Regions from separate parts of the Brevibacillus sp. FSL L8-0520 genome, predicted to be linked through region 2. Evidence: predicted binding sites of a transcription regulator. Region 2 holds the regulator's gene; the other holds the start of a gene.
The links. Region 2 encodes LexA, which represses DNA repair genes until DNA is damaged. Its sites were predicted from a motif close to CGAACATATGTTCG; they were not measured.

Region 1: NSQ24_RS09930 (DNA polymerase IV) is a predicted target of LexA. The motif match lies at 2,822-2,835, and genes of this name have one in related genera.

Annotation. Positions count from the first base shown of each region.
Region 1 is NZ_CP150171.1:1,995,932-2,003,784, forward strand. Features, by position in the region: gene NSQ24_RS09915 (peptide ABC transporter substrate-binding protein) at 1-1,372, shown strand, start outside; gene NSQ24_RS09920 (gamma-glutamyl-gamma-aminobutyrate hydrolase family protein) at 1,388-2,122, shown strand; gene NSQ24_RS09925 (peroxiredoxin) at 2,193-2,633, shown strand; gene NSQ24_RS09930 (DNA polymerase IV) at 2,848-3,900, shown strand; gene NSQ24_RS09935 (hypothetical protein) at 3,926-4,111, shown strand; gene NSQ24_RS09940 (hypothetical protein) at 4,214-4,387, shown strand; gene NSQ24_RS09945 (hypothetical protein) at 4,443-4,613, shown strand; gene NSQ24_RS09950 (YqeG family HAD IIIA-type phosphatase) at 4,741-5,265, shown strand; gene yqeH (ribosome biogenesis GTPase YqeH) at 5,262-6,380, shown strand; gene NSQ24_RS09960 (shikimate dehydrogenase) at 6,441-7,292, shown strand; gene yhbY (ribosome assembly RNA-binding protein YhbY) at 7,404-7,694, shown strand; gene NSQ24_RS09970 (nicotinate-nucleotide adenylyltransferase) at 7,698-7,853, shown strand, end outside.
Region 2 is NZ_CP150171.1:3,034,048-3,041,900, reverse strand. Features, by position in the region: gene NSQ24_RS15185 (DUF4269 domain-containing protein) at 529-1,122, opposite strand; gene NSQ24_RS15180 (DUF456 family protein) at 1,330-1,815, shown strand; gene lexA (transcriptional repressor LexA) at 2,001-2,624, opposite strand; gene NSQ24_RS15170 (LysM peptidoglycan-binding domain-containing protein) at 2,781-3,137, shown strand; gene NSQ24_RS15165 (DUF896 domain-containing protein) at 3,218-3,415, shown strand; gene crcB (fluoride efflux transporter CrcB) at 3,508-3,876, shown strand; gene NSQ24_RS15155 (UvrD-helicase domain-containing protein) at 4,080-6,326, shown strand; gene NSQ24_RS15150 (iron-sulfur cluster biosynthesis family protein) at 6,646-6,948, opposite strand; gene ltaE (low-specificity L-threonine aldolase) at 7,059-7,853, shown strand, end outside.

The DNA of each region.
Region 1 (7,853 bases), 1.0 Mb from region 2:
CGGCAAGATCAAGGAATCGGTCGCGGAAAAATACGAGGTTTCCCCGGATGGCCTGACCTACACCTTCCATCTGCGTGATTCAAAATGGTCCAACGGCGACCCTGTGACGGCCCATGACTTCGAGTACGCCTGGAAGCGCGTTCTCAACCCCGAGACAGCATCCGGTTACGCCTATCAGATGTACTACCTGAAAAACGGCGAGGCGTACAATGCCAAAAAGGCAAAAGCGGAGGATGTTGGCGTCAAAGCTGCGGATGAGAAAACATTGGTAGTCACCCTGGAAAACCCGGCTCCGTTTTTCCCGCAGCTTGTGGCCTCCGTCACCTACTTTCCTGTAAACAAAAAAGTTGTCGAGGGCAACAAGGATTGGGCGGCAAAACCTGAAACCTACATAGGGAATGGGCCGTTCGTCCTCAAGAAGTGGGAGCACAAATCTTTGATCGAATTGGAAAAAAATGAAAACTATTGGGATAAAGATCGTGTGAAGCTGTCCAAGCTGACCGTCAACATGATCGAGGACGCCAATACCGAACTGGCGATGTTTGAAAAGGGCGAGCTCGACTGGGCGGGTTCTCCGCTGGGCGACCTGCCGCTCGACGCGCTCGATTCCTTGAAGGACTCCGGCAAAATGCAGTCGCAGGCGACCGCTGGAACGTACTGGTACATCTTCAACACGACGAAGCCTCCGTTCAACAACAAGCACATTCGTCAGGCGTTCGCTTACGCCGTTAACCGCCAGGAAATTGCCGACAGCGTCGTTCCGTACAAGAGCACGCCTGCCCTGGGCATCCTGCCTCCGACGATGGCCTTCAAACCGGAAGGCTACTTTAAGGACAACGATGTTGAAAAGGCAAAAGAACTGTTGGCACAGGGCATGAAGGAGCTCGGTATCAGCGAGCTGCCTGAGTTGACCCTCGCCTACAATACGACAGAAGTGAACCAACGCATTGCGACGGTTATTCAGGATCAGTGGAGAAAAGCGTTCGGCATCGAAGTGAAGCTGGTAAACAAAGAGAACAAGGTTCACCGTGAACAGATGAAAGCGGGCAACTTCGATATCGGCCGGGCGAGCTGGATTGGCGACTTTAACGATCCGATCAACTTCCTGGAAGTGTTCAAAGGCGGTCTGAACACGTCCAAATGGGAACACAAGGAGTTCCTTGATATGCTGGCTAAGTCCGCCACAGAAGGAGACGAAGCCAAACGCAACGTGAGCCTGAAGAGGGCCGATGCCATTGTAATGGATGAAATGCCCGCCTTGCCGATCTACTACTTCACGTACACATGGGTAAAGCAGGACAGTGTAAAAGATGTCGTCATTGACGCATTGGGCTTCATCGACTTCAAATACGCATCGAATGAAAAGAAATAGCAGGGAGTGACTTTCGTGCAACCGATTATTGGCGTGGCATGTACCAAGATGTTCTTTCCAAACAACAACCTTGATCAGTATTTCTATGTCGGCTCCGGATATGTGGACGGCGTAGCCCGTACTGGCGGCGTTCCGTACATTTTTCCGCTCTTGACAGTGAAGGATGCTCCTTTTCGGGCCATGATTGAATCGCTGGACGGTTTGATCCTGACGGGTGGAGATGATCCGGCACCGCATTTGTACGGGGAAGAGCCGTTGCAAGGTTTGGGTGAGGTAGAGTACGAGAGGGACCTGGCAGAGCTGGAAGTGATCAGACTGGCGCTGGAAATGAAAAAGCCTATCCTCGGTATTTGCCGCGGCATGCAGATTCTCAATGTGGCCGCAGGCGGAACTTTGATACAGGATATTCCGAGTCAGGTGCCGGGCGCGTTCCAGCACGCTCAAAAAGGTTCCCGCCAATACGGAGCGCACAAAGTGACACTGCAACCAGGCGTCGTCGCAGAGGCGCTGGGCAAAACAGAGATTCTCGTCAATACTTCCCACCATCAGGCGGTGAAAGACGTAGCTCCCGGGTTTCGGGCGACAGGAGTCGCGGCTGACGGGGTGATTGAGGCTATCGAGAGCCTCGACGGGCTGCATGTAGGGCTGCAATGGCATCCAGAGCGGATGTGGGCCCATGATGACAATATGCTGAAAATAGCGGAAGCCTTTGTGGGCAAATGCAAGCAATTGAAAATGCAATCGCTGTAAAAAAGGACCGCTCTCCCATTTTATGGGGGGCGGTCCTTTTTGTCTGGTATACTGGAGTGGGGGTGTCGCGATGCTGACAGTCGGAACGAAAGCGCCTTTGTTTGCTGCCGAGAGCACAAAGGGGCGGATCGACCTTCAAACGTTTATCGGAAAGAAAAAAATAGTCCTCATTTTTTATCCGGGAGATGACACGCCTGTCTGCACAAAGCAGCTATGCGCGATCCGCGATCGGTACAGTGATCTGGAAGCGGCTGATGCGGTTGTTATCGGAATCAATCCGGCCGACCTGACGAGCCACCGGGCTTTTTCAGGCAAGTTCGGATACGATTTTCCCTTGATTGCCGACGGGGACCATGCCATACGAAAAGCATACGGGGTAGGAAAGGTTCTCGGATTTTTATTCCAACAACGGATTGTATACATCATTGATAAGCACGGAATGATTGCCTATGCGAGAAAAGGAAATCCTGCAGTAACGGAACTGCTCCAGGTTGTGAACAATATCCCGTAAACGATCACAGCGATAATGAACAACACGAATAGTAGCCAGGATAGAGGGAACGCCGTTCGGATAGAGTAAAAGCCACTCGGATCGAGCAAAGCTACTCCCGTTAACACCGAACCGCTGACAATTAAGGGAGCAAGGCAGGAAGGAACGCATGCTTGCAACCGGTCAAAGAAGCGGCGATAATAGGGATGAGAATGTATGTTTGGTGGTCATATCGATGAAAAAAATTTTACATGTCGATATCGATGCGTTTTTTGCCAGTGTAGAACAGCTCGACAGGCCCGAATATCGCGGCCTGCCGGTTATTGTAGGCGGCATGAGCAATCGGGGAGTTGTCTCGACGTGCAGCTATGAAGCCAGAAAATATGGTGTTCGTTCGGCGATGCCGGTCGCATTGGCGCGGAAAAAATGTCCTCAGGGGATTTTTCTGCCTGTCCGCTACGAGCGGTACGTGGAGAAGTCGGCAGAGATTCGTGCCATCTTTTCCTCCTTTACGGACCGCTATCAGACAGTTGGGCTCGACGAAGCGTATCTCGACGTATCCGGATATGAAAATGCCGTTCCGATCGCCAAGGAGATCAAACGGCGGATTCGCCGGGAAACCGGTCTTACTTGCAGTGTCGGTCTTTCCTATAATATGTCACTCGCCAAAATTGCCAGTGATCTGAAGAAGCCGGATGCATTCGTGGTGATTCGTCCCGAGCAATCGCTTGATGTTCTCCGGAATTTGCCGATCGGAACACTGCACGGTGTCGGTAAAAAAACGCAGGAGCTTCTTGCGAAAAAAGAAATTCGCACGGTTGAGGATTTTTGGCGGCTTTCCTTGGAGGAAGCTGTGAATATGCTGGGGAAACTTGGTCATGCTTTGTATTTTCGAGCACGCGGAGAGGACGACAGGGAAATCGTAACAGAGCGCTCGCCCAAGTCTTTAAGCAGGGAGACGACACTCGCCTATGATTTGTACCAGCGTGACGAGATCGCCTCGGTAGCCTTCTCGCTTTTGCAGGAGGTTGAGCAGGATATACAAGATGAGGGTGTCATCCCCCGGACGATCACGCTGAAAATCAAGTTTGCTGATTTTACGATCAGAAGCAAGCAGCGGAAAAAAGAGTACGGTGCAGCATGGAGAGATCTGTTGGAAGAACTCCTGGATGCCTTTGATTATAGCCCGGGTGTCCGGCTGGTCGGCGTCGGTTTTTCCAATTTTGCATCGCCCGATGAAGAAAGGTACGAGCAACTCAGCCTGTTTTCATGGAATATGCAATGGTGAGGTTCAGTCGAGAGGAGAATACAAAATGACAGGCGTAAACCGGTTTCATTGCTGCGCCACCTGCGTTCACTTTCGCGTGGAAAAGGAAGCAGGCGGCATTGTCTATCGATGCTCTCGACTCACCTACGAGACCAAACCTACCTATCAATTTCAATGCTGGGAGCCGAAAGAGCAGGTACAGCGGTTGATACAAAGAGAAACGAGAGCCTGAGTTTCTAGCAAAATACGCGAATGATAGGGGAGAAACGTGGCTTCGGGTCAGACAGGTTCGCCATAGTATGTACCATCCTTTGATTGAAAGGGGGTACGAGACATGGCAAAAGCGGCATATAACTTCGGAAAGTGGCCGAAAAAAGGGAAAAGCAAGGTTTTCATCGCGCAAGCTGCAAAAGCCAAATCCCAATTCGGAAATGCAGCAGCGATTAACCAGGCGGATGCAAGCATTTTCCACATCAAGGTCAAGGGAGCGGCGAATGGCCCTCTGTAAGGAGTAGGAAGTAGATTCGTACCGGTACATCTATTCCTGAAGGAGGTGCTTACCTATGCAACGGAACAATGTCAGGACGTACTCGTACAAAGTGGGCAAGAATACCGTCATTGTTGTCAAAATCACGCAGGCGGCAACAGCAAAATCACGTACGGGAAATGCTTTGGCGGCGAATCAGGCCGATGTCACCATTCTTGCAAAAAAACGGCGCAACAACCGGGTTTGACCAATTCGCAGCAGCAAAACGAGAAGGGGCCGCGGGCCTCTTCTTTTTCTTTTGCAAGGGAGTGGCTGATTATGGTATAGTAGGTGCCGAAATCGCGGTTCTCGTACACACTGCTTGGAGGTGCCCCGTGTTTCTTGAAAAGCTGATGCCAGATCAGTACGTGGAGTCGATCCACCATATTGATATAGATCAACTGCGGGAGAAGAAAATCAAGGCTGTCATTACGGATCTGGACAACACTCTGGTGGAGTGGGACAGGCCGTATGCAACGCCGGAAGTGGAACAATGGTTGAAGCGTTTGCGCGATGAAGGGATTCAGGTAACCGTTGTATCCAATAATAACCGCGAGAGGGTAGACAAGTTTTGCACGCCTCTGGGTGTGCGATTTATCTCTGCGGCCCGCAAACCGACCAACCGGGCATTTATGCAAGCGATTGCCGAGATGAACGTAAAGATTCAGGAGACGGTCGTCATCGGTGATCAGTTGTTTACCGATGTGCTGGGCGGCAACCGGCTTGGATTTCATACGATCCTCGTCGTTCCGGTAGCCCAGACGGATGGTTTTTGGACGCGGTTCAACCGCAGGATGGAGCGTATGGCTCTTTATTGGATGCGTAGAAAGGGAATGATTTCGTGGAAGACAAAAGCATGATGGAGCAAAGCTTGGGGACATGTGCAGGATGCGGCATCGCGATCCAGACAGAGGATCAAAAGCGGCCGGGATACGCTCCTGCTTCCGCGCTCAAGCGCGAGACAGTGATTTGCCAACGCTGTTTCCGGATTAAACATTATAATGAAGTAGCTCCTGTAGGAATGGGAGATGACGATTTTCTCCGAATCCTGGATGGGATCGGATCGACGCAAAGTCTCGTCGTCATGGTTGTCGACATTTTTGATTTCCATGGCTCCTGGCTGCGGGGATTGCCTCGTTTTGTCGGGAACAACCCGATATTGCTGGTGGGCAACAAAGTGGATCTTTTGCCCCAAAATATCAATTTGAATCGCGTCCGCAACTGGATGCAGCACGAAGCCAAGGAACGCGGACTCAGGCCGGCCGATGTCGTATTGGTAAGTGCCCAAAAAGGATTGCACATCGATGAGCTTTTGGGACGTATCGGGGAACTGCGCAAGGGACGGGACGTCTACATCGTCGGTGTGACGAATGTCGGCAAATCCACGTTGATCAACCGCATTCTGCACGATTACGGATCGGCTGATCTGGAAATTACGACATCACCGTTTCCGGGGACGACACTGGACAAGATTGAGATTCCATTGGAGGACGGCCGTTCTATTTTCGATACGCCAGGAATTATCAACCGGGATCAGATCGGCCATATGGTGACACCGCAAGACTTGCGGAAAATTACGCCGACCTCTCGAATCAATCCAAAAGTGTATCAATTAAACGATGGCCAGTCCCTCTTCCTCGGCGGTTTGGCCCGGATTGATTTTGTACGCGGCACGCGACAGCCGTTTGTTGTGTATGTAACGAACGATATATACATCCACCGCACGAAGCTGGAGAATGCCGATGAAGTGTTTCAGAAGCACCACGGGGAAATGCTCGCTCCGCCGACAGGCCGTGAAGCCGCAGAACAGCTGCCCGCTTTTGTCAAACATTCGTTTAAAATTCGTCCAACGGGCACAACGGACCTGGTCATTTCGGGTTTGGGCTGGGTGAGCCTTCAGGGTAAAGAAGAGGCATCCGTCGTCGTACACGCTCCGAAGGGCGTCAGTGTAGGCATGCGAAAAGCGTTGATCTGACGCGTTTTGGCTGTCTTGCCATAAGCTAGATAGAGAGAGCAGAGGGGAAGGAACGGCTTCATGATAACAAGCAAAACACATCTGGTTGGTTTGTTCGGTCATCCGGTCTCGCATTCGCAATCGCCGCTCATGCACAACGCCGCTTTTGCAGAAGCGGGATTGGACTATGTATACATGGCTTTTGATGTGGCTCCCGAGCGTCTGTCTGAAGCGGTGGCAGGGATTCGATCACTTGGAATAAAGGGTGTAAATGTGACGATCCCGCACAAGGTGGCGATCATGCCCATGCTTGATGAAATCGATCCGCTTGCAGCGCGCATTGGTGCCGTGAACACAGTAGTAAACCGCGATGGCTATTTGGTCGGCTACAACACAGATGGTCTGGGGTACGTACGCTCACTGGTGGAAACGACAGGGATTACGCTGGAACAACAGACAGTCACCATGCTCGGAGCTGGCGGCGCTGCCCGTGCAGTCGCTTTTACGCTGGCGGAGCGAGGGGTGAAGGAGATCCGGATTATCAACCGTTCCCGCGAAAGGGCGACGCTTTTGGCGGAACACGTAGGAACGATTGTCCCTACGGCTGTCATCGACCCGGCCGAAGGCAAGGAAGCCATTGAGGATGCGAGCCTGCTGATCAACACCACGTCCATCGGCATGTATCCGCAAGTGGATGAGATGCCGGTGCAAGAGGAATGGCTCCATGCCGGACTGATCGTAAGCGACCTGATCTACAACCCTCTGGAGACGCGTCTGTTAAAAGCGGCGAGCTCCCGAGGCGCTCAGGTTCATTCCGGTATCGGCATGTTTGTCAATCAGGGCGCACTCGCTTTCGAATTATGGACAGGAGAAGCGGCTCCAACTGAGACGATGCGGGAAATTGTCCTGCAGCAGCTAAGCAAAGCGACCTGAAGCACGCTGCACAGATAAATGATGGAAGAATCAGTCGTGCGTCTGCAAATGAGTTAAAATAAAGAAAGCGCACTTCAAGAACAACAGATATACACAAAAGGAGATATGTACATGCTGACCGGCAAGCAAAAACGGTTTTTACGGGCACAAGCCCATCACCTTACCCCGATTTTTCAGGTGGGCAAAGGCGGCGTCAATGAAAACATGACGAATCAAATCAAAGAGGCGCTGGAGGTCCGCGAACTCATCAAGGTGGCCATTCTGCAAAACAATCTGGACGACAAGCATGAAGTAGCCGAAGCTCTGGCGGCGGGAGCAGAAGCGGAGCTGGTGCAGCTCATTGGCCATACGGTCGTGCTGTACAAGGAGTCCAGGGAGAACAAAACAATCAAACTGCCATAACCGATGGGACAGTCAAAAATCCAAATCGGAATCATGGGAGGCACATTTGATCCCATCCATGCCGGTCACCTTCTGGCCGCTGAGCAAGCAAGGGAACAAGCGGGGCTGGATGAGGTCTGGTTTATGCCGGCACATATTCCGCCGCACAAGGAACGGGCA
Region 2 (7,853 bases):
TAACATATTATTTGAGGGTTGGGTTTAATGAAATGCGGACTTAACCCAGCGTATGCACACTAACTCGGGTTTTTACAAAAATGATCATTTCTTTTCTGAAGTCCGTTTAAGAAATGATTATTGATAATAACGAGGTGATATTATTAAAAAAATTGCGATTTCCATTGTGTTGTCGACAATGATGATGATTTGGGTTTTTATTTTTATGATCTCAGATCTAATTCAACAATTGGATTTTGGGCCAAACAAAATTGTAATTACTGATTATCGAGTTCCAGGATTCTTTGAACCCGTTTGGCTTCCCATTTATGTTGGATTCGTGTACATTTTATATCAGTCTCTTAAAAAAAATCATGATTTGCCGTCTTCAACTGAAATCTAACCAATAAAAGGTAAAACGACAAATCTAGCAATCCAAAAAAGATGACTTCCGAAGTATCCAGAAGTCATCTTAATTTTATGCCCGCATAAGGACACACAAGTTGTCTGAGTTTACCATTATTCGTATTTCCGGTTTACGGCCGGCGTTTAGGTCGGTTTATTTGCCATCACTTGCTTAAGCTGTTCATTCGAATATCTTTCCAATTCAAGTAAAGCCTGATAAGGATCATCTCCGACAATCCCGTAATACAGAGCGAAAGCAGGCTCCGTTTTCAGCCCCCGTTCTTTCAAAGCCCGAATCTCTTTTGCTGCTTCTTGCCCAGACAGCTGGAGCAGCCGTGCTTCGATCATCATATGCCGGTAGGCGTTTTGCTCTGTGACAGGAATCGGTTGAGCAAAACACTCCAATTGAAAACCGCGATACCAAAAGGAAGCAGTCGCCGTAGGGATGTTGCGGATTTCTCGGCGGTCTTGTGTGAAATGGTCCAAATGCCCGTATTTTTCTTTCAACACATGGCCAAACCGATCCAGGTCGGCTGTCGTACAGATCAAATCAAGATCGCTGTCCTCAACATCAATATCGAGGGGGATCGTTCCGCACAGAACCGGTTGATACTCTTTGAGCCCATCAAAGATTCCCAAGCTGTCGAGGACTGCCCAGGCTTCCCGCTGCCGAGGGGTTCCTTTTTTCAGGTAGGAAGGGTCAAACCAATCTCGCTTCGTTTGAGAATGCATAGCCATTTTCTGTCCTTTCAGATTATCTTTCTTTTATTTGCAACTCTGCAGGGGAACAATGAGGGACGAGACCATCTATGTTCCGATTCGACGTTTGGCTTTACGACTCGCAGAAGAACCGAGTATATACAGGTTTCTGTCAAAATGTAGCGAGTCGATGGAAACGAAAACCGCACTTTATCGTATACCCTATACAGAAGGGAGTGTCAATGGATGGAGATCTTGTTGTGGATCGTGATAGCGGCCTTGTTTATCCTCAGTATTGCCGGAATCTTTTTGCCGGTCATTCCTGATACGATTTTATTGTGGGGCGGATTCTTGCTGTATCACTTTTTTATTGCTGATCCGGGTGCCGGACTTCCGGCCTCCTTCTGGTGGGGAATGGCGGTCTTAAGTGTTCTTCTCTACGGTGCGGATTTACTCACCAACATGTACTTTGTCAAGAAGTACGGGGGCTCCAAAGCGTCATCGTGGGCAGCTGCACTGGGGATTTTGCTCGGGGTGATTTTGTTCCCCCCATTTGGCATGCTGATCATGCCGTTCGTGCTGGTCGTTCTGGTGGAAATGCTGATCCAAAAGCAGCCGTTTGAACGGGCTGTTAAAGCGGGAGTGGGTTCGCTCATCGGTTTTTTGGGCAGTGTGGTCGTAAAAGTTGTTCTTCAGGTAGTGATGATCATCTGGTTCTTTGTCGCACTGTAAGTGGGATTCGTAGGAGAAGGACCGATCAAAGAATCGAAGGAAATGAAAAGAAGAGGCGTCCGCGAGGCAATCGCGAACGCCTTTTTTGCTGTCAGGGTGGAAAAGGAAAGCTTGTCGTAGTCGATTGCGTTTTTCAAAGAGTCCGCCATAAGGCATGGCTCATCCAAGCAACGAAATCTCTTATTCTAGTGAATCAAGCGGTACACGCCAATCACTTTCCCCAGAATCGTTACAGAATCCAGAATAATCGGCTCCAATGTCGCGTTTTCAGGCTGCAGCCGGAAATGGTTCTTTTCCTTGAAGAAACGCTTCACGGTTGCCTCGTCCTCTTCAGTCATGGCGACGACGATATCACCGTTATTGGCCACATTCTGCTGGCGAACGATCACGTAGTCTCCATCCAGGATGCCAGCCTCGATCATACTGTCTCCGGACACGCGCAGCATGTACACCTTGTCCGATGTCACGATGCTGTCAGGGAGTGGGAAGTAATCCTCCACCTGCTCGACAGCAGTGATCGGCTGACCCGCAGTCACCTTTCCGATCACCGGTACGCGTACAACAGATACGTCAAAGTCGTCTTGAAAGCGCTCCTCTTCTTTCAGCAGCTCAATCGCGCGGGGCTTGGTAGGATCGCGGCGGATGAGCCCCTTTTTTTCCAACCTGGCCAGATGGCCGTGAACAGTTGAACTGGATGCCAGACCGACAGCCTCCCCGATTTCACGGACAGATGGGGGATAACCCTTGTCCCTTACTTCTTTGCGGATGAAATCGATGATGGCTTGCTGTCTATTGGATAGCTTGGACATAGACCACACCTCTATCTTCTCGAACATGTTTTCTATATTATACCATGGGATCCTGCGTTCGACAAACATAAGTTCGTTTTTTTCTTGACATGAACAAGTGTTCGCATTATGATGAGAACAAGAAGATAGAACGTACGTTTGCAGGGGGATGAAATAATGAGTACAATGACTGTATCTAATCGCTTCGCCAAAGAAGAAAGAAAAACTGCTCGTTTTGGCATTACGCGTGGACAGGCCATTCTGTTTTTTGCCGCTTTCACTCTCTTTTTTTACACTTTGACAGAACTAGTGTTCGCTTCTGGGGATCATACGGTACAACAAGCTCAAATGATCCAACCAGTAAAGGAAATCGTCGTCCAACCGGGAGACAGCTTGTGGGAGCTGGCGGTCACCTACAAGAGTGACCCGAAAATGGATGTTCGCGATATGGTATATGCGATTCAAAAATTGAACAAGCTGGAAAGTGCCATTATTTATCCAGGCCAATCGATTCAAATTCCTGTCGGGAATTGACAAGCTGCAGCTTTCCCTTGCTTCGTTGCCGAGATGTGATATAATAGAGCGGCATTCATTGAAAGCGAGGGGAAACGGCTTTGGTATCAGACGCGGAAATCAAACGGATCAACGAGTTGGCCAAAAAATCTCGTGAAGCCGGGTTGACTGAAGAGGAAAAACAGGAACAGAAAAAACTGCGGCAAAAATACATTGATGCTGTGAAAATGTCGCTTCGCTCCAATCTCGAATCGATCCGCTACGTGGAAGACCTCGAGGATAACAACCCCAAACACTAAAACGCACCATTTGACATAAAAAGAAGACATCCATGCTTTTTGCCTGGATGTCTTTTTGTTCCATACAAAAAAGGAGAGAAGGGGGGATTGCCATGATGGCATGGCTGGCTGTTGCCGTAGGAGGAGCCGTCGGTTCATTGCTACGCTATGGTCTCGGTCTCGCAATGAACCAACCCGGATTGCCGGCGGGGACATGGCTGGCCAATGTCTCCGGTTCTTTTCTCATCGGACTGCTCTATGCGTGGGGAAAGGAAAAAGGATTGATGTCTTTGGAGATGTACCTTCTGTTTACAACCGGGCTGATGGGGGGATTTACTACGTTCTCTACCTTTTCGCTTGAGGTGGTAAGCTTCATCGGAGATGGGCAGATCGGCAGAGGGCTGTTCTATGCAGGCGCCAGTGTTTTGGCCGGCCTTCTTGCTTGCGGTTCAGGGATCTGGATCGGCAGACAAGTGTGGTAAACAGGCAAGATATAGCGGGATAAGACGGGCAGGCGTCAACGAGAACAAAAGAGAGCCAATCCGGAAGCAACATCAAATCAAAGAAGAGGGCATTGGAAGGCTACGAGGAAACAAAGAAGAGCCCGTGCCCGGAAACCATGTGGAAATAAAACCGGACTTCTCCTTGCGATGCTGAACCTGACAATTTGGAAAGGAGGATATAAATGACTGTACAGCACCCGGACTACGAGCATGAACAGAAGAGACTCGATGAAACACGCTCTATTATCCAAAAGGAAGTGGACACTCTTCGGAAAGAGGTTAAAGAGATTACGGACGATTATGTGAAACAGGTCGTCAACTACAAAAAAGGAAAAGAGCTTCGCTACCTTGAGGACCAAGGACTGGAAAAGCCGTATTTTGGACGAGTGGACTTCCTGAAAGACGAGACATACGAGTTGGACAGCGTATACATAGGAAAGAGGGGCATCGTTCGGAGCGACACATTCGATTCAATTGTCGTTGACTGGCGTGCTCCCATTGCCAGTTTATATTACAGCGGCGAGAGCAAGGATGCGTACTTCCGCAGCGGCAGGGAGATTGTGCGAGGCGAAGTCCGCCTGAAGCGAAATTTTGCCATTGAGGACGGGAAGATTACAGGGATATACGATGGAGCGCTCAAAGAGACGATTCATCGCGAAGTTGGCCATCCGGATGAATTTTTGCAGGAAGGGTACATCGATGAGTTCCTGGCAGCCAACCTGAATCAGACGAACGACAGCAGATTGAAGGATATCGTAGCGACGATCCAGTCGGAGCAGAATGACATTATTCGAGCAGACAAGGATCGCCCGGTTGTCGTTCAAGGGGTGGCCGGAAGCGGCAAGACGACGATTGCGCTGCACCGGCTCTCCTATTTGATCTACAATTATCAGGACTCGATGATGTCAAAGAGGTTTATGGTTTTTGCACCAAACCGGTTGTTCCTTACGTACATTTCAGAGGTTCTTCCCGAATTGGGAGTGGATGACGTTCAGCAGGCGACATTCCTGGATTGGGCTTCCAAGCTGGTCAAGTCCATCCTTCCAAAAGGCTGGCGGATTCTGGACCCGCACAAGCCCCTTCAGTTGTTCTTTGAACAAGGACAGAGCGATGCCGAGCGTCGGACGGTGCTGCATCGTCTTCGGTTCAAGGGCTCGCTCGCTTTCCGGGATGTACTCCAGCAATATTTGCTGTTTGTAGCGGAAAACAGGGTAGCCTACAAAAAATTAAGCTTTGTCTACAACAGAACCAAACATGTTTTTACGATTCCGGGTGAGACCATCCGTCAGCTTTTTGCCGAACAATATGCCCATCTGCCATATCGTCGGCGAATGGAAGCCGTTCGAAAGCACGTTAAGCAGGACATCAATAAACAGTTGTTCGCCCATCTGCGAGAGAAGCGAATTGATCTGGATAAGCAAGCGTTGGCTAAATATGAGAAAATGATTGATCAGCTTCTGGACAAATACTTTTCCATTTTTCCTGAACTGGATGTCTTCTCGTCGTACCGCGAAATGTTGACCGACACAGCTTTATTGAAAGAGCTGACAAAAGGGGAAGTCAATGGCGAGGATATCGAGGATATTTGCCGGTCGTCTGCAGAGATATTCGAAGCGGAGCGGATCGAGCCAGAAGACGTTGCGCCGCTGATCTATCTGCGGCATCTGATCGAAGGATTGGAGCAGGCCGACCACTTTGACCACAGTGTCGTTGATGAAGCACAGGATCTCAGTGCGTTGGAAATTGCGGTGATCGGGCTTGTGACAAAGAGACATTCTTTGACGGTAGTGGGAGATATCGCGCAGGGCATCCATGCATACAGGGGATTGCAATCGTGGGAAGAACTGTTGGAGGGAGTTTTTCAGCAGCCGCGGGGGGTTTACTACACACTCGCGCAGAGCTACCGTTCCACAATCGAAATTATGAAATGTGCCAACGAGGTACTGCGAAAGATAAACCTGCCGGAGACGATTATGGCCAAACCGGTATTGCGGCATGGGGAAAAGCCTTTGTTGGCATCATGGGACGGGAAAGAACTGCCGGTTAAAAATCTGGTCCAGCTTGTAAATGATTATCGGCAAGAGGGCTTTCAATCCATCGCGATCGTAGCCAAAACAGCCGAGGCCAGCAAAAAAGCATACAAGTCATTGAAGGCCTCCATCGAAGGACTGAAGCTGCTGGGAAGCAAGGATACCCAATTCCCGGGCGGTGTCGTAGTAATGCCAGCTTATTTGACCAAGGGGCTGCAATTTGATGTGGTCATCTTGTTGAATATCGAGGAGTACTTGGACAATGAGTGGGATACAAAGCTCCTGTATGTAGCCATGACCAGACCCGTACATCGGCTTTTCATGATTCATCAGGAAGACAGGATGAGTCCGCTCTTTGCTGACGTGCCACCTGAGTTGTACGAGAAGAGATCTTTGTAAAGAAAAAAGTCTTGCAATAAAGAAGAAGGCTTTGTAACGAAAATAACGGCTTGCAACGAACAAGAGACTTTGGTAACGAAATAAGGTCCTGCAGCGAAAACGAGAACTCCGAAAGATGGGAAAGGCCCTGGAACAAAAAAGAGCTCTAGACCCAAATAGAGTTTTGCAACAATTGTATAGAGTCCATTACAAAAAAGAGACATCGACAAGATGTCTCTTTTTTTGGTTCCTAGCAGCTTTTACAAAAACAGCTTTTTCCCAAAACAATTCATTCTCAAGAAAACCCCGCTGATGACTCGCAGCGGGGACAAGGGAGCCATTAATGATCGCCGTGATTTCCTTTGGAAGGATTTGTAAGCACGTATCCCTCTTGTGGTGTATACAGGTAGTCGATAACAAGGCCGTCTAGCAACGGCTCGTCTTTCTTGACGATTACGTCGATTTCCTTGTCGGTAGAAACGACGGTATCTTCGTCGGTCGGTTTATCCAATGCCAAGCCGTAATGGGCATGGTCACCGTGTGCATGTGTTATGTATGCGCGGAGCTTCAACTCTTTATCCTCTTCTTGGTCCAAAATGGCTTTCAATTGTTTTGCGGCGTTGCGAGTAATTTTTACCTTCATGGGTCAGTCTCCCTTGTTTTGGTATCGTACTCCTCCATATTAGCAAACTGCCAAATCCCGATGCAATGCAGAAAGTGTTAAAATGGCAAGAGAGAAGGGAGAGAAGAAAGATGCCGATTGATTTGCGCAGCGATACGGTTACCAAGCCGACAGATGCGATGCTCCGTGCCATGTATGAGGCAGAAGCAGGGGACGATGTGTATGGAGAAGACCCGACTGTAAACCGCCTGGAAAGAGTGGCGGCCGAGATATTGGGGAAAGAAGACGCGCTGTTTGTCACGAGCGGTACACAAGGGAATCAGGTGGCAGTCCTTACCCACTGTGTAAATGGCGACGAGGTTATTTTGGAGGCAGACTCCCACCTTTTTTACTATGAGGGAGGCGCAATGGCTGCTCTCGCGGGGGTGCAAACCAGGACGATCGCGGGAGATAGGGGGGCACTGCCTCCACAGGAGGTAGCCAAAGCAATTCGCGGGGTCAATATCCATTTTCCGAGGACCCGTTTGATTTGCATGGAAAATACACATAACCGCGCTGGAGGGGCGGTCGTCCGCCCTGAACAGATGAAAAGCGTATACGAAGTAGCAAATCGTAACAACGTACCTGTCCACCTGGATGGCGCCAGATTATTCAATGCTGCTGTCGCGTTGGGCTGCGAGGTGACCGGGCTTACCCGGTATACAGACAGTGTTCAGGTGTGCTTGTCGAAGGGATTGAGCGCACCGGTAGGGTCTGTGTTGGCAGGGAGCCGGGCGTTTATCCAGGAGGCGCGTTGGTGGAGGAAGAAGCTGGGCGGCGGCATGCGCCAAGTCGGTTACATGGCAGCACCAGGAATACTCGCCTTGACGGAAATGACGTCACGGCTTGCGGAAGACCATCAGCGAGCGCATGATTTGGCCGTAGGT